Regions from separate parts of the Bacillus sp. GW823-FHT06A11 genome, predicted to be linked through region 2. Evidence: a T-box and tRNA genes for the amino acid it is inferred to sense, from the RefSeq annotation. Region 2 holds a T-box; the other holds one or more tRNA genes.
What was found. A T-box is a leader RNA that pairs with one kind of tRNA and senses whether it is charged. The one in region 2 lies ahead of ileS (isoleucine--tRNA ligase), so its partner is inferred to be a tRNA-Ile.
Positions count from the first base shown of each region.

Region 1: it has a tRNA-Ile gene. The T-box ahead of ileS (isoleucine--tRNA ligase) is inferred to sense a tRNA for this amino acid. The anticodon was not compared.

Region 1 covers NZ_JBXAHS010000002.1:510,441-519,805, forward strand. The annotation lists gene AC1Q8L_RS11115 (YitT family protein) at 1-168, shown strand, start outside; gene AC1Q8L_RS11120 (metal ABC transporter ATP-binding protein) at 348-1,118, shown strand; gene AC1Q8L_RS11125 (metal ABC transporter permease) at 1,118-1,951, shown strand; gene AC1Q8L_RS11130 (Fur family transcriptional regulator) at 1,965-2,378, shown strand; gene ispG (flavodoxin-dependent (E)-4-hydroxy-3-methylbut-2-enyl-diphosphate synthase) at 2,458-3,567, opposite strand; gene yqfZ (protein YqfZ) at 3,732-4,097, opposite strand; gene yqgB (protein YqgB) at 4,163-4,921, opposite strand; tRNA gene AC1Q8L_RS11150 (tRNA-Ile) at 5,164-5,237, shown strand; gene sodA (superoxide dismutase [Mn]) at 5,459-6,070, shown strand; gene AC1Q8L_RS11160 (MFS transporter) at 6,188-7,465, shown strand; gene AC1Q8L_RS11165 (peptidoglycan D,D-transpeptidase FtsI family protein) at 7,575-9,365, shown strand, end outside.
Region 2 covers NZ_JBXAHS010000001.1:396,468-405,832, reverse strand. The annotation lists gene argS (arginine--tRNA ligase) at 1-1,145, shown strand, start outside; gene AC1Q8L_RS01800 (class I SAM-dependent methyltransferase) at 1,322-2,200, shown strand; gene AC1Q8L_RS01795 (bacteriocin-processing peptidase family protein) at 2,579-6,781, shown strand; T-box leader at 6,874-7,114, shown strand; gene ileS (isoleucine--tRNA ligase) at 7,168-9,365, shown strand, end outside.

The sequences.
Region 1 (9,365 bases), on a different contig from region 2:
AAAGGTGGTTACACAGATAAAGAAAAAGAAGTTATTTATGCAGTTGTAACGCGTCTAGAAGTGACGAAGTTAAAGTCAATTGTGCATGAAATTGATGAAAATGCGTTTGTTACGATTATGAGCACGCAAGAGACAAATGGTGGTAAGTTTAAATCGGCTATTCACTAAACATATATAGGAATATTTTTCGAAAGCAGAGAATTTTTCTCTGCTTTTTGTTATAATAGTAAGGTTTCTTGAAAAAATAGATATATTTTAGGCAGATTGGTTTACAACTATAATAAGCTGTACTATAATTCAAATAGATATAAATCGGAATCATTCTGAATTAAAATAGGTGAGATGCTATGAATAATATATTAGAGATTGAAGGTTTAACATTCCGGTATGAAGATCGGAATGTGTTAGAAAATATTAATTTGCAAGTTCCGAAGGGAGCTTTTTTAGGTTTAGTGGGACCGAATGGTTCAGGTAAATCAACTTTACTTAAGTGTTTATTAGGCGTTTTAAAGCCAAAAGAAGGAAGCATTCGTGTGTTTGGCGTTGATAGTAAGAAGTTTAAGGAATGGAATAAAGTTGGTTATGTATCCCAAAAAGCAAATAGTTTCAATTCTGGTTTTCCAGCAACTGTTTCTGAAGTTGTGTCAATGGGACTTGTTTCGAAAAAAGGGCTTTTTCGCTTTTTCACAAAAGAGGATAAGAAAAAGGTAGAAAAAGCAATTGCTGATGTAGGGATGAGTGAGTTTCAAGGTCGTAATATTGGAGAGCTTTCTGGTGGACAGCAACAGCGTGTATTTATTGCTCGTGCGCTCGTTAGTGATCCTGAATTGCTTATTTTAGACGAGCCTACTGTTGGAATCGATGTAAAAAATGTGGAAAGTTTTTACGAAATATTAGAGGATTTAAACAAAAGGCTCGGGATCACATTAATTCTTGTTACTCATGATATGGGAGCTGTTACCGAAAAAGTAACACATGTTGCATGCCTAAACCAACATCTACATTTCCATGGAAATGTAGAGAAGTTCCGAGAGTTAGAAGATGCAGAAATGTCCGTCTTATATGGACATCATGTTCATCGTTTAGAACACGAACATGAGCATCACGGGAGGATATAATGATACAAGATTTTTTACAATATGACTTTTTACGTAATTCTTTATACGCAGGTATTTTAATTGGACTTGTTGCACCGCTAATAGGTGTGTTTGTTGTTATTCGTCGTTTATCTCTTATTGCGGATGCATTAAGTCACGTGACGTTATCAGGTATTGCAGCAAGTTTATTACTTGAAAAAACCATTTTTACAGGTGGATTTTTAAACCCCTTATATATGGGGATGGTTTTTTCAATTGGTGGAGCGCTATTAATCGAAAAGTTAAGAACTGTATATAAGCACTATCAAGAATTAGCAATTCCGATTATCCTTTCGGCAGGGATGGGAGTTGGAGTTATTTTCATTTCACTTGCAAATGGATTTAACACAGACTTATTTAGTTATTTATTTGGTAGTGTCAGTGCTGTAACAAGTACGGATTTAATTATTATTGGGATTGTAGCAATTGTTGTTGTTGCGACAATTATTTTATTATATAAAGAGCTGTTTCTACTATCATTTGATGAGGAATACGCAGTATCAACTGGTTTAAGAGCGAAATGGATTCACTTTATTTTCATTATATTAGTTGCTCTTGTCATTGCAGTATCAATGCGTGTAGTAGGGGTTCTTCTCGTATCATCATTAATGACGTTACCAGTTGCAGCAAGTATTCGTATTGCTAAAGGATTTAAACAAACAATTTTCTTTTCCATTTTATTTGGTGAAATTGCAGTAATTGGTGGAATGTTTGCTTCGTATCAACTTGATCTAGCACCAGGTGGTACAATTGTTATGATAGCAGTTCTTATTTTAATCGGTGCGATTTTATGGAAGAAGAAAAAAACTGCATAAAGTAGGGATAGGTATGAATCTAACAGAAGCTTTACGCCTAATGAAGGAAAAAGGATACAAACATACTGGAAAAAGAGAAGAGATGCTCAGATTATTTGCAGCACATAATCGTTATTTAACTGCGAAAGACGTTTTAGAGCATATGAAAGACGATTATCCAGGGCTTAGTTTTGATACGATTTATCGTAACTTAACAGTTTTTGCTGAGATTGGTGTTTTAGAACAAACGGAATTAAATGGTGAAAAACATTTTCGTTTCACTTGTTCTATTATGGAACATCATCATCATTTTATTTGTTTGGATTGTGGGGGGACGAAAGAGATTACTTCCTGCCCAATGGATTTTATGAATAAAGATTTTACTGGTTATGAAGTAACGGGTCATAAGTTTGAAATATATGGTCGTTGTCCAAAATGTGCAAAGTAAAAGCTCGTCGGTTATATAACTGACGAGCTTTTTTACGTAGAAAAGAAGGTTGCTCACAAATATTGTGGCAACCTTCTTTTTATTGTTCTTGTGTCTCTTTTTCTTTTTCTTTTTCTCGTTCAGCAGCCATTTCAGCAGCGATTACGTCGATTTCTTTTTTCAGTTCTTCTACCATTGTTTCTTCTGGTACTTTACGAACGACTTGCCCTTTACGGAATAATAATCCCTCTCCACGTGCACCAGCAATACCGATATCAGCTTCACGAGCTTCACCAGGACCATTTACAGCGCAACCAAGTACTGCAACTTTAATTGGTACTTGAAGTGTAGAGATGTATTCTTCCACTTCGTTAGCGATGCTAATTAAATCGATTTCAATACGACCACAAGTTGGACAAGAGATAAGTGTCGCTGCGTTAGAAGCAAGACCGAATGATTTTAATAATTCACGAGCAACTTTTACTTCTTCAACTGGATCAGCACTTAATGAAATACGTAGTGTATTTCCGATGCCTTTACTTAAGATTGCTCCAAGACCAGCGGCACTTTTTACAGTTCCAGCAAACAATGTTCCAGATTCTGTAATACCTAAATGTAATGGGTAATCAAAAGCGCGAGCAGCTTTCTCGTATGCTTCGATTGCTAAGTTAACATCAGAGGCTTTCATAGATACGATAATATCGTGGAAATCTAAGTCCTCTAAAATTTTAATATGATGTAGCGCGCTCTCAACCATACCATCTGCAGTTGGGTACCCGTATTTTTCTAAAATGTGACGCTCTAATGAACCAGCGTTTACACCAATACGGATTGGAATACCGCGCTCTTTTGCTGCATTTACAACAGCTTCTACTTTATGGCGACGACCAATATTACCTGGATTGATACGTACTTTATCGATGCCACCTTCAATTGCTTTTAAAGCAAGGCGATAATCAAAATGAATATCAGCAACAAGTGGAATGTTGATTTGTTTTTTTATATCAGCAATAGCATCTGCTGCGCGTTCATCTGGAACGGCAACACGGACGACTTGACAGCCAGCTTCTTCTAAACGCTTGATTTCAGCAACTGTTGCTTCAACATCATGTGTTTTTGTTGTTGTCATACTTTGTATAATTAATTCATTATTACCGCCGATTGTTAAATTACCGACTTTAACTGGACGTGTTTTTGTACGATGAGTCATTTCATTCACGAATAGATCGCTCTCCTTATAAAAGAAGTTTCTTATTTAGTCCCTCATATCAATAATAGTATACGTGATATAGGGCTATAGAAACCGAAGTGCTCGGTTTCACTTTTACTATTGTATCAGCGCCTTTATGTAATTGACAAGGATTAAGTGATGGCTTATTGATATAACGGGAATTTATAAGACTTTCCAATTTGTATTTTTGTAGCAGATGTACTTTTGTTTAATTGTTTAAAGTCGTCAATGACTTTTTCTATGGAAGGAATTTTTTTCTTGTTAATTTGTTCTGTAATAGAAAGAACTGTCTCGCCAGTTTTTACTTCAATTGTTTTATAAGATGTATCCGTTTCTTTTTCTGTTTTATTCTCTTTATTTTGTTGGCTGTCTGTGTTTTCTTTTTTAATCGTTTGGGCAGCAGTTGTTTTTTTATATGAACTTAACATCGGTAAAGTACCGATTTTTATATCGTAATAAAATATATAACCGAGAACAAGCACGAATAGGAATATACCTAACCTCTTCATATTCTTCACTCCTTTGCTAGGAATATATGCTTGTCCAAAAAAAAAATGCCTATTTAGGCATTTTTTTATTTTTCTTTCGGTTGGGGTACCTCTTTAATCGTTAAGTATAGAACGATTAAAACAACAGCGATATAAATGAATGTTGCCCCAGGTACGACGATTTTGAATAAATCCATAATCATGAAGAAAATGGTTGGGATTGTGTAGCTGTATGCAGTTAGTGTCCAAACTTGTTTATAGGATAGTTTACGTTGACCGCTCATAGCAGAACCGATGAACGCAAGTAAAGTCACGCCTACAAAAGTGATGAATAATTGGAATAGGTACACTAAGAATCCAATAACAAATAATAAAATTGGATAAATATTATCGAATAAAGAAATAAATTCTTGTAGATCTTTTTTCTCAATAGATGCACCTAACAAATCGTTATAAGAATACGTTTGTGTTTGACCATTTCCCATAGAGACTACTTTATCTTTTAAAACAAATAAACCTGTTTTATTTTGATATTTTTCTAGGTCTGTTGAATTTGGATCAAATACGAAAAGTGCATTTCCTTCTTCTTTTTCAATAGGCTGATCAATATCGGCTTTTAGTTCGCCATTTTCAATTTTAAAATCAGGTAAATCTTTATCGATGACTTGATTTACCATGCCTACACCATCTTGGATAAAACTACCGTACAAAAAAGTTCTTGGAATAGTAGTAATTAAGCAAAGTAGCATAATATACAAAATGGTTTTACCGATTTTTTGAAAACGGAATAGCGCCATATCTTTAGGCGAGTATATGCTTTTTACGAATTGGGTAAATATGGACATAGATTCACTTCCTTTATGTATGTATAAAATCATTGTAACGTAGGAATCTAGAGAATCTCAAGATATATTATATTTACATATAGTGGAGATAACTAAATTTCTTTTTATTAACTTTCTTCTTTTAAATAAGAAAAATACAATTGACACTTTTCTTTTCTATATGGTAAATTTATCTTACATTTCTTAAAGGGCATATCCGATAGGAATTCCTTTATTTGATATGTTGTTACATACATAATTGTGGACCCTTAGCTCAGCTGGTTAGAGCAGACGGCTCATAACCGTCCGGTCGTAGGTTCGAGTCCTACAGGGTCCATATCCATTTCGCATGTTTATTATGTTAGCAGGAAGCTTCCTTGTAGAAGGAAGCTTTTTTTACGGAATATATGAGCATTTTAATTGAAAAGAAGTGGGAATTTTGCTACTTTAATGATAGCAAGACAATGTGATTTATTTGTTTGCACCCTATGGCAATTAGGGTAGAATGAAGTTGTATGTCACTTAAGTGGCAATACATAAACTGGGAGGAATATAACAATGGCAAAACACGAATTACCAAATTTACCTTATGCGTATGATGCTTTAGAGCCTCACTTTGACAAAGAAACAATGAACATCCATCATACAAAACATCACAACACGTACATTACAAACTTAAACGCTGCTTTAGAAGGTCATGCAGAATTAGCTGACAAAAGCGTAGAAGAATTAGTTACAAACTTAAACGAAGTACCAGAAGCAATCCGTACAGCAGTACGTAACAATGGTGGCGGACATGCTAACCATACATTCTTCTGGACAATCCTATCTCCAAACGGCGGAGGACAACCTGTAGGTGAACTTGCAACTGCAATTGAAGCAAAATTCGGTAGCTTCGATGCATTCAAAGAAGAATTCGCAAAAGCTGGCGCAACTCGCTTCGGTTCTGGTTGGGCTTGGTTAGTAGTAAACAATGGTGAGCTAGAAGTAACAAGCACTCCAAACCAAGATTCTCCTTTAACTGAAGGTAAAACGCCAGTTATCGGTTTAGATGTTTGGGAGCATGCTTACTACTTAAACTACCAAAACCGTCGTCCAGACTACATCGGTGCATTCTGGAACGTTGTAGATTGGAACGCTGCTGAAAAACGTTACCAAGAAGCAAAATAATTGTAATAAATATAGAAAAAAGCTAGGGGAGAACCCCTAGCTTTTTTCTATGCTTTCCTTTTACATAATTGAGCTTGTCTTTGGAAGACTAGAACATGAAGTAAAGGAGAGTTGTGTATGAAGTGGAAACATATAATTGGTGACGTTGAAGTGAATCGGGATTTAGTGTTATTGCTCCTTATAGGAGGTTTATACACGCTCGCAATTTCTTTATCGAATACGTTTGTAAATATTTATTTATGGAAACAAACACAAAATTATGTGAATCTTGGCTTGTATAATTTGGCCAGCGTTATATTACAGCCTCTCACATTTCTTGTAGGGGGAAAATTAGCGAAACGTATCGATCGCTCGATTTTATTACGAATAGGAGTAGGAACGCTCGCAATTTTTTTTATTGTTGTCTTAGTAGCGGGGAAAAGTGCTTCTCAGTATATTTTATTAATGGGGGCTCTTTTAGGAGTAGGATACGGTTTTTACTGGTTGGCTTTTAACTTATTGACATTTGAAATTACAGAACCAGAAACAAGAGATTTCTTTAATGGGTTTCTTGGACTTCTTACATCCTTCTCTGGGATGATCGGACCAATAGCAGCAGGATACACAATTTCACGTATGGAGAAATGGAGTGGTTATACTGTTATATTCTTTCTTTCATTAGTTCTATTTGCAATTGCTGTCGTCTTAAGCTTCTTTTTATCTAAAAGAGAATGTGAAGGGCGTTATGAAATCGTGCAAGTATTGAAAGAACGACGGATTGATAAAAATTGGGGAAAGATTACACGAGCTCATTTTTTCCAAGGATTGAGAGAAGGAACGTTTATTTTTGTCATTTCAGTATATGTTTATTTAGCAACTAATAGTGAGTTTGCATTAGGGAAATACAGTTTAGTGAACTCTGCTGTATCCTTTGTATGTTATTACTTAGTTGCTCGTATGTTAAAGAAGGAGTGGCGAAAAAAAGCAATTTTACTTGGAGGCATTATTTTATATGCTGTCGTCTTTTTAGTTATTTTCAATGTTACATACACGAAATTACTTATTTATGCGGCATGTATTGCAATTGCATATCCTATTTTACTTGTTCCGTACGGATCAATGACATATGACGTAATTGGTAGAGCGAAAAATGCGAGAGAATGGCGTGTGGAATATGTCGTTGTTCGGGAGCTGTGGCTAAACGCCGGAAGAATCTGTTCCATTTTAAGTTTTTTATGTGCTGTACTATTCTTTCCACCTGAAAAAAGTTTACCTTACTTATTATGTATTTTAGGTGCTGGACATTTTCTTATTTATTTTGCAGTTAAAAATGTCAAATATGATGAGGGAAATGCGAGTAAAGCAAGTGTTGTAACGCAAGGGAACGCGCAAAACCAAACTGAACCAGAAGGTTAACTTCTCGTTTGTTTTATGCTAGAATAGAAAAAGATGTAAGACAGCAGTGAGGACACCTGTATGAAGGTGTCCCTTTCACATTACATAGCTGTTGGTAGAGGGGGTTTGTATGAGCAAGAAACAGAAGCAAAATAAGAAAAAGACCCACGTTCCTTTTCGGTTAAACGTGCTGTTTTTCTGCGTGTTTTTAATGTTCTCCGCGGTTATTGTAAGGCTCGGATATGTACAAATTGTTCGTGGTGAAGAATATAAGAATGAAGTGGAGAAGAAAGAAAACTCAACGATAAGTAATCCTGTACCGCGTGGGAAAATATTTGACCGTTATGGGCGAGCTGTAGTAGATAATGTAGCCATTCGTACTATTACATTTACAAAAATGAAAGGATCAACTGCAGAAGATCGCTTAGAAACAGCGAAAAAGCTAGCAGATTTGATTGAAGTACCGACAGATAAATTAACGGATCGCGATAAAAAGGATTATTGGCTTGCTATGCATAAAGAGGAAGCTAAAGAAAAAATTACGAATAAAGATCGTCAAGAGTTTAAAGATAAAAAAATTGATGATAAAGAATTAGACGAGCGCCAGCGAAGTCGTGTAACAGAAGAAGAGGTTAATCAATTATCCGCAAAAGATCTAGAAATACTAGCGATTAAGAGTAAGATGGATGGCGGATATGCAATGACACCTCAAGTTATTAAAAAGGATGCTACAGAAAAGGAATATTCGATTATTAGTGAAAACTTAGCAGTATTACCAGGTGTAGATACGAATGTTGATTGGGATCGAAAATATACGTACGATGATTTATTCCGAAGTGTACTTGGTGGGGTGTCGACATCTGATGAAGGCTTACCTAGAGAAAGACTAGATTACTATCTTGTTCGTGATTATAATCGAAATGACCGAGTAGGAAAAAGTTATCTTGAGCAACAGTATGAAGATAGCCTACACGGTACGAAAGCAGAAGTTAGAAATGTTACAGATAAAAACGGTAATATTTTAGAAACGATTAATGTATCAAAAGGACAAAGTGGTAATGACCTGAACTTAACAATTGATATGGAATTACAAAAGCGCGTGGAAGATATTCTTGCGAAGAATTTAATGAGGTTTAAAGGAAGCGAACCTCTTTTAGATCGCGCATTCGTTGTAATGATGAACCCAAAAAATGGCGAAGTTTTATCTATGGCGGGGAAACAATTAGTTAACGAAGATGGTCAAACGAAAGTAAATGACTTTGCATTAGGTACCATGACAAGTTCTTATCCGATGGGATCAACTGTAAAAGGTGCAACAGTACTTACTGGATATCAAACTGGTGCGATTCAACCAGGATCGGTGCAATTGGATGAACCAATTAAATTAAAAGGTACACCTACGAAGTCGTCTTGGAAAACGATGGGATACATTAATGATCTTACAGCTTTAAAAATGTCTTCTAACGTTTATATGTTTAAAACAGCGATGAATATCGCCGGTGTTCAGTATGTGAGAGGTGGTACGTTAGATATACCTCAAAAAGCATTTGATACGATGCGTTATTATTTCGGACAGTTTGGACTTGGTGTAAAAACAGGAATTGATTTACCGAATGAATCTGCTGGTCAGATGGGTAGAAGTAGTCAACCAGGTTTCTTACTAGATTTATCAATTGGACAGTATGATACGTATACACCGCTTCAATTAGCGCAATATATTTCGACGATTGCCAATGGCGGATATCGTATGCAACCACAAGTTGTAAAAGAAATTCGTCAACCGGCAGTGAAACCGGATGAAGTTGGGAAAGTTGTTCAATCTATGGAACCGAAAGTATTAAATCGTGTTGATATGCCAGAATCGCAAATTAAACGTGTTCAAGAAGGATTTAGACAAGTGTATAATGATTCAGGTGGTACA
Region 2 (9,365 bases):
TTAAAGAAGATCCAATACGTGAGCTATTTAAGTTATATGTCCAATTCCATGAAGAGGTAAAAGACGACGAAGAACTAGAAGAAGAAGGACGTGCTTGGTTTAAGAAATTAGAAGAAGGTGATGAAGAAGCGGTAGAGCTTTGGAATTGGTTCCGTCATGAGTCCCTTAAAGAATTTTCGCGCATTTATGAACTTCTCGGCGTAGAATTTACTAATTTTCAGGGAGAAGCATTTTATAATAATTTAATGGAAGATTTTATTGGGATTTTAGAAGAACATGAGTTGCTTGAAGAATCAGAAGGTGCATTAGTCGTTAATTTAGAAGAAGAAGGAATGCCGCCTTGCTTAATTAGAAAATCAGATGGTGCGACGATTTATGCAACGCGTGACTTAACGGCAGCTTTATATCGTCAAAACACTTATGGGTTTGATAAAGCGCTATATGTTGTTGGTCCAGAACAAAGCTTACATTTCAATCAATTTTTCACCGTATTAAAAAAACTTGGCTATACTTGGGTTGATGGTATGGAACACGTACCGTTTGGCTTCATTTTAAAAGATGGTAAGAAAATGTCGACACGTAAAGGAAGAGTTATTTTACTTGAAGAAGTACTCGAAGAAGCAATCGAACTTGCAAAACAAAATATTGAAGAGAAAAATCCAAACTTAAAACAAAAAGAAGTAGTAGCAAAGCAAGTCGGTGTTGGTGCAATCATCTTCCACGATTTAAAAAATGAGCGTTTGCACAATATTGAATTCTCATTAGAAAACATGCTGAAATTTGAAGGAGAAACAGGCCCGTACGTACAGTACACACATGCACGTGCTTGTTCTATTTTAAGAAAAGAAAGTGTAGAATTTGAAACATGTACATTTGCTTTAAAAGACAATCATAGCTGGAGTGTCGTAAAATTACTAAATAAATTCCCGCAAATAATTGAAGCAGCTTTCAATAAAAATGAGCCATCGATTATTTCGAAATATGTATTAGATGTAGCACAATCGTTCAATAAATATTACGGTAATGTTCGTATATTAGAAGAGAGCAAAGAAAAAGACAGCAGACTCGCATTGGTTTATGCTGTGACGGTTGTATTAAAAGAAGGATTACGTTTACTTGGGGTGGAGGCTCCTGAGGAGATGTAGCATAAAAGGTGTATGTATCATTACAGATATGTATGCCTTTTTATTTGGTATAGGAGTCATGTAAGCAGTAATCTCCCCTTATTAAAACCAATTTCTGGGGGGATTATTAAAAATGTAGGAATGTTTTTGTTAAATGGAGAATTGTAAGGGGTGTATATAAAAGGAGGCGTTAGAGGTTGGAAACATACGATTGGAACAGTAAACTAGCGTATTTAAAAAATACGAGAGATTTATATTACAATATCGATTATGTAAGTTTTCTAGTGAATTCAGTTTGGAAGATTTCTGAGCCAGTCCATGTTGTTGATTATGGTTGTGGATATGGTTATTTAGGCTTATTATTAATGCCTTTACTTCCAGAAGGATCAAAGTATACAGGCATTGATAGTGGAGAAACATTATTAGCTGAAGCGAGAGAGTTGTTTCGTTCACTTCCGTACGAGTCAGAATTTCTGGAGGGAGATGCTATAGAAATTGAATTGAACGATACATACGATATAGCAATCTGTCATGCTTTCTTATTACATATGACTACTCCAGAAACAATGCTACAAAAAATGATACATTCAGTTAAAAGTGGCGGGAAAATAATCTGTGTTGAACCACATTGGATATCAAATATGTCTTCATACACTTTGGATGGAGAGAACCAATCGGAAATTATCCAGCTAGGCATTTTGCAGAATTTATTTGAAAGTGATACACAAAGAAATGGTAAAGATGGCAATATAGGCATGAAAATACCGATATATTTAAGTGAATTAGGTGTGAAAAATATTGAATGTAGAGTAAGCGATAAAGTGAACTTTTTAGATTCAAATATGCATCACAATGATAAAAACGATTTGTATCAATCATTAAAAGAAGAGGGGATTGCAGGCAATCCAGGTGATAAGCAGCAATTTATAGAACGTTTAATAGGCAGAGGATTAACATATGATAATGCGCTAGCTCAATATGAAGCTGAACTACGATTTTTTAAAATATTTCATGTGCATTCTTCTTTAGTGTACGCTCCGAATATGAAAATTACATTTGGTGACATAGTATGTTAAAAGGTATGATATATAAGGATTGTCATTTAATGTCGATAAGTCGATATTCGACATATAATCGCTGATAAATGTTAAGAATCGGTCTATATAATTTGAAAATCGCCGATAAAATGAAAGAATCGCTGATATATTTGAATTATCGCCGATATAATTTTATGTACTGATTTCAGCTTCTACAAGATAAAAAACCGCATGTTACGTTATTCCATATAATCAAACAAAATACAGAGAAAAACAATCATTTTTACTATATTTTGTTATAAATTTGAATAATATTAATTAATACCATCCATTATAAGAGATTTTAGTTGAATACATACTATATGGTGTGTAAAATCTAAGCAAGTAGCAGTATAAATATAAATTCGAGGTGAATGCATGCTAGATTTTAAGCAGTTAGAAACTTGTTTAAAAGACAAGAGATTTGTAGATGGATTACAAGAAATAAATAATGAAATTGCATATATAAAAGAAACGAATACTTTATCCTATGTGAAGAATTGGCTTGCCAATATTACTTCGCATAAGGAGTTCGATATATTAATTCGCCTTACTGATGAAGGGCTTATGCACCAATACAGTTCATTCCTCATTCGTTACGCTTATAAAAAATTCCCAAATATGAGAACGCTCTCTTTATATTGTGATGAGTTAATTGATGAGCGGAAAATTCTTGAAGCAGAGCAGTTGTTAAAATCTTCTTTAGAAGAGTTAAGTAAAGAAGAAATAGATGCAGATTTTTTAGCGAAAACATATTTTACATTAGTACGATGTCTTTTAGAAATGAAAAGAAATGAAGAAGCGCTAATGTATATGCAAAAAGCAGAGGAGTACAGTACGCGCGTAGTGTTTGATAAATGGGGCTACGTTTATATGCATACAGGCGAATGGGAGAAAGCGGAAGAACAATTTATTGCTGGCATGCAGCATGAAGATTGTGAAGAGTTATCTACCTATTTATTATCACAATTGTATGCAAATAAAGGAGAACAAAAACGTGCGATACAGTTAATTAATGATGCGATTGTAAAGTTCCCACAAGTACCATATTTTCATTTTGAGAAGGTAAAGTATTTATTAGATTTAGAGCAATATGAAGAGATGTTAGCGGTAATAGATAACATAAATACTCAGCTGCCATATCATGCTTATAACACTTACTTTGTACATTTACGTGCAGAAGCGCTGTACAAAATGAATAAATTTGCAGATTTACAAAAGCTATTAAAAGAAGAAAAGAGTTTAAAAGAATCTTTATATCATAATTTAGAAAAAAATCCGGATGGAAAAAAGGTTCACTTGCCGATAGTTCCTATTGTACAAAAGGATAATTATTGTGTTCCGACAAGTTTAGAGATGATGTTGCGTATATGGGGAGAGACACGTACACAAGATGAAATAGCAGAGTTTATTTTTGATATGACAGGATCGAAGTTTTCAGATACTGTTTCTTATTTAGAAGAATTAGGTTATGAATATCGTTATTTTAAAGGGAATGAAGAGAATTATAAGAGACTGATTGATGAAGGAATTCCTGTTTTATTAAGTATAGATATTGAGCATGCTTCACACGTACAAGTTCTATCTGGATATGATGATACATTGCAAGCTTTCTATGTTCAAGATTCAAACTTTATAGAACCAGTTCTTGTAGAATATAGTAAATTACAAGAAAAATATCGTTATACAGGCTGTTTAGCAATCACGTTTGTTCCGAAAGAAAAGAAGGCGCAACTAGCGTTTCTAAGTGAGGAAGAAAATCGTTATTTTAAATCTATTTTTTCTCTTACGGATCATTTAGATGAACATGACAAAGAGGGAATTAGTAACTTAGTACAATTTTTAAAAGAAACGAGCGATAATCCAAATACGTGGCTATATACGATAAAGCACTTAGATGTTGAAGTAGATAAAGAATTTATTTTATATTGTATCGATAAGTTAATGGAAAAGTTTCCGAACTCGGACTTTGTTAAATTGCATGGTGCACAGTGTTTTATTCGTCTTCAGGAAGTAGAGAAAGCGGAGCAAATGCTGACAAGCGTTGAGAAGAAAAATAATCGTGCATTATATCATTTGATAAATGGAAGATATGCTTTTGAGCAGGAAAGTTATATAGAAGCAATTTCAAGCTTTCGTTCATCGTTACAATTAGACGCAGATCAGCCTATTGCTTGGAGTTTTCTCGCTTTATCCTATATGTATATTGATCAATCTGAAAAAGCATTGCAATACTCTCAAGTTGCGTTAGAGCGCAGTCCTGAAAGGTTCACTTTAACGAATCACGGTTTAATATTAATAGATTTAGAAAGATATGAAGAAGCATATGAAATCTTTAATGACTTGTTAAAAGAGTATAAATATGAAGCACATGTATGGTATGAACGAGCGAGATGTGCACATCAACTAGGAAAATTATATTTAGCAATAAAAGGGCTTAAAGTAGCGATTCATTTGGATAGTAATGCACCTTACATTTATACGAAACTTTCGGAAATATACGAATCTGATTTGAAGGATGAGGAAAGTACGAAAGAAATTTTATTAAACGGTATTGAGAATTGTGATGATAAAGCACCTCTTTACGTAAAATTAGGTGACTATCATTTTCAAAATGATAGCTTGGAAGAAGCAGAAGTATTGTATAAGCGTGCTTTAGAAGAAAACGATGAGGATGTTTATTCTCACTTCGGACTTACACAAGTGTATATGGCAAGAGAACAATACAAGGAAGCAAAAGAATACATTCTTGGTCTTGAGAAGCAAATTGAAAAGAGCCAAGATTTCCTCATGAATGCAGGAATGGTTTTATGGGATGCTGAACTTGAACTTGGTGGAAATGAAGAAGGGTTTAAAGTAGCGCTATCTAAGTTAGAAAATGGTATAAAGAAAAGCGATTATAATGTAGCAAGTGCGTTAGATGAATATGTGAATCGAATTAAAGGAACGGAATTTGTACAACGAGGTATAGCGTTTTTAAGAACGTTACACAAAGAAAGTAATGAAGTAAGTGAGTACGGTTGTTATGCAGGTATTTTATATGAATCTATTGGACAGTACGGCCAAGCGATGAAAAGATATAATAAGGCGATAGAACAAAAGGAAACGGCATTACCGTATTACCGAATTGGTGAAACACTTATGGCATTAGGGCAATTGACGGAAGCAAAACAAGCGTATGAAACATGTTTAGAGCTTGATGGGAATTTCGTAGGTGTACATTTACAGCTTGCGGAAATATACGAAAAAGAAGAAAACCGTTCTAAAGAACAAAGTCATATGGTTCAGGCGATGAAGGAAGAGCCGTTGCATATTAATATGGAATATTTGGCACAGCTTTCAGTAGATATGAATCTTCAGGAAGAATTGCTGACTGAACTAGAACAATTAGAGGAAGAAGTACCTGAAATATGGCGTTTAGATGCGATTGCATATGTGTACGGAGCGATGAATGAAATAGATAAAGAACAAGCACAGATTGAATACGCGCTACAATTAGATGGTGAGCATATAGAAGTTCTATATCATTATGCAAAAGTATTAGTGAAAAAAAGAAATGTAAAAGCAATTGAAGTTGCAATGAAAGTAATACAAAAAGATTTTGATAATGAACGTATATTTGATGTTTATGTAAAAGCAGTAGAGCAACATAAAAAATTGTCTAACATACGAGATTTTCTTCATACGTTAAAGGTGAAAAAAGCAGAAAGAAGTACAGCATTCATGTATGCTGCAGCTGCGGTTACGGAAATATGGATTGAACGCCAGCTGCATGAACAGCCGAAACGATCTATCATTACGAGAGCTTTTTATCGTATGAAAAATCGTGCGAAAGAAATTTCAATGGTTACTATGATAATTGATTTATATGAAATCTCTTTAAAGTTAAATCCGAAAAATAGTATGGCAGCACAGCGATTTGCGCTATTTTATGAGAATGTAGAGATGAATAAAGAAGCAATAGAGATTCTGCACACGTCACTAGAAAATAGATGGGATTATGAAGTAGCGAAGCAACTTGTAAATCTTTTCGTTGAGTGCGAGGAAGAAGATATGTTAAGAGATGCTTTGGAATTAACGAAGCAAATGGTTCGAGAACTACCAGATGATTATGATACACTTCTTCTGCAAGCACAAGTATTCTTTAAAGCAGGGGAAGAAAGAAAAGCAGAAAAGATGACCTTACAATTAACGGAGCAAACACCGTTCGTAAGTAGAGCATTTCTTGCTTTAGGAGAAATGTATCAAAGTCAAGAAAGGTTTGAAGAGGCAATTCATGTATTAGAAAATGCTTCTATACATCATCCAAATGAAACAGCAATTCTCCTTTCTTTAGCGTCTTCATATCATGGTGCCGGCCAAACACTAAAGGCAGAAAAAATAGCAAATGAAGTATTAACAATGGATGCAAATGATTTGTTAGCAAGATATGATCGTGCTTGTTATTTAGCACAGTTAAATAGAAATGAAGAGGCGAAGGAAGAGCTTGAAATTGTCCTTCGTGAGGATGAATCGGGATTTTTTGCTGAACTTATTGAGGATGATGAAAATTTAGCAGCATTGCGAGAATTTGAAAAGTAATTGTATAAGAATAGGGGATAAGGATAAGCATATATTTTGAATTAGTTGACAATTAGTTGTCAAATGGCATAAAATAACTTTTAATAAAGTATACAAATCTGAAGACGAGAAAGAGTAAAATAGTGAACTGTTCTCCAGAGAGCCGGTATATTGCTGAAAGCCGGTGGGCAGACGTTATTTGAAAATCATCTCCGAGGAGCCGAGGCTGAAAGTAAGTAAGCCCGGACGGATGTCTACCGTTACAAAGAACACGTATGATAGTACGTTGCTAAGTGCTATTAGTGAAAAAGCTAATAGAATTAGGGTGGTATCGCGGGTAAACCCGTCCCTACTTTATAGGGATGGGTTTTTTGTGTGCTTTAAAATATTCAAAGGAGTGATTGTATATGGAAAAAGTAGATGTAAAAGAATCAGCTGTAGGAAGAGAAATGCGAATTCGCAAACAGTGGAACGAACAAAATATTTTCGAACAATCAATTCAGAATCGAGAAGGCGCACAGTCTTTCGTATTTTATGAAGGGCCACCAACGGCGAACGGTTTACCACACGTCGGCCATGCACTTGGTCGGGCAATTAAAGATTTAGTAGCAAGATATAAAACGATGGCTGGTTATAAAGTAGTAAGAAAAGCAGGATGGGATACACACGGTTTACCTGTAGAACTAGGTGTTGAGAAGCAACTTGGTATTTCTGGTAAACATGAGATCGAAGAATATGGCATTGAACCATTTATTCAAAAGTGTAAAGAGAGTGTTTTCACATATGAAAAGCAGTGGCGTGAATTCACTGAAAGTATTGGTTATTGGGTAGATATGGATGATCCATATGTAACTTTAGAGAATCCATATATCGAAAGTGTATGGAATATTTTGGGGACGATCCATGAAAAAGGATTGTTATATAAAGGACATAGAGTTTCACCATACTGCCCAAGCTGCCAAACTTCATTGAGCTCACATGAGGTGGCACAAGGGTATAAAACAGTAAAAGATTTAAGTGCAACAGTGAAGTTTAAAGTGAAAGATAGTGAAAATGAGTATTTCTTAGGCTGGACAACAACGCCTTGGACACTTCCAGCAAATGTTGCGCTTGCTGTACATCCAAATATGGAATACGTTAAAGCAAAACAAGAAGGTCATGTATACATTGTTGCGAAAGAACGTGTACAAGAAGTATTAAAAGAAAACTATGAAGTATTATCTGTTCATAAAGGCGAAGAATTATTAAACACATCTTATACAGCACCATTTCCGATGAAAGAAGTTACAAATGGTTACCGCGTTATCGCAGCAGATTTTGTAACAGCGGATAGTGGTACAGGACTTGTTCATATTGCTCCAGCATATGGAGAGGACGATTATAGAATCGTTCAAAGTGAAGGACTGTCATTCTTGCACGTTGTAGATGAAAAAGGTGAGTATACAGAAGCAGTACCATTTTTAAAAGGGAAATTTGTAAAAGATTGTGATGTGGATATCGTTCGTTATTTAGCGAAGGAAGGTTTACTGTATCATAAAGAAAGATATGAACATAGCTATCCGCATTGCTGGCGTTGTGATTCACCACTACTTTATTATGCAGGAGAAAGTTGGTTAATCCGAACAACTGCAATTAAAGATACATTTTTACAAAATAATGATTCTGTTACTTGGTATCCGGATCATATGAAACATGGACGTTTTGGAAAGTTTTTAGAAAATATGGTGGACTGGAATATTAGTCGAAATAGATATTGGGGAACACCATTAAACGTGTGGGAATGTGAAAGTTGTAATCATCAGTTCGCACCGAAGAGCATTGCCGAATTAAGAAAGCATAGTACGAAAGAAACACCGGAAGATTTGGAATTGCATAAGCCGTATGTAGATGAAGTGCAAGTCTGCTGCGGGAAATGCGGAGGAACAATGAATCGTACACCAGAAGTGATTGATGTTTGGTTTGATAGTGGTTCCATGCCATTTGCACAATATCATTACCCATTTGAAAATAAAGAGTTATTTGAAGAGCAGTTTCCAGCGGATGTTATTGCTGAAGGAATTGATCAAACACGCGGCTGGTTTTATAGTTTATTAGCAGTATCAGCACTATATACAGGAAAAGTACCGTATAAACGAGTGTTATCATTAGGGCATGTTTTAGATGAAGAAGGACAGAAAATGTCTAAAAGTAAAGGGAATGCACTAGACCCAGTTGATTTAGTAGATAAGTTTGGTGCAGATGCGCTAAGATGGGCTTTACTTGTTGATAGTGCCCCGTGGAATGCGAAGCGTTTTTCTGAAAGAACAGTACTGGAAGCGAAATCTAAATTTGTAGATACATTAGTCAATGTGTATAGCTTCTACGTTTTATATGCAAATTTAGATGAGTATAATCCGAAAGAAACGTATGATGTAAAGCTTACAAAATTAGACGAATGGGTATTATCAAGATTGCATAGTACAACGAAAAAAGTGAGAACAGCACTTGATGATTATCAATTTACGAATGCAGCTCGTGAAATTGCAGTACTAGTAGATGAAGTGAGTAACTGGTATGTAAGACGCTCACGTAATCGTTTCTGGGAATCTGGTATGAACGCTGAAAA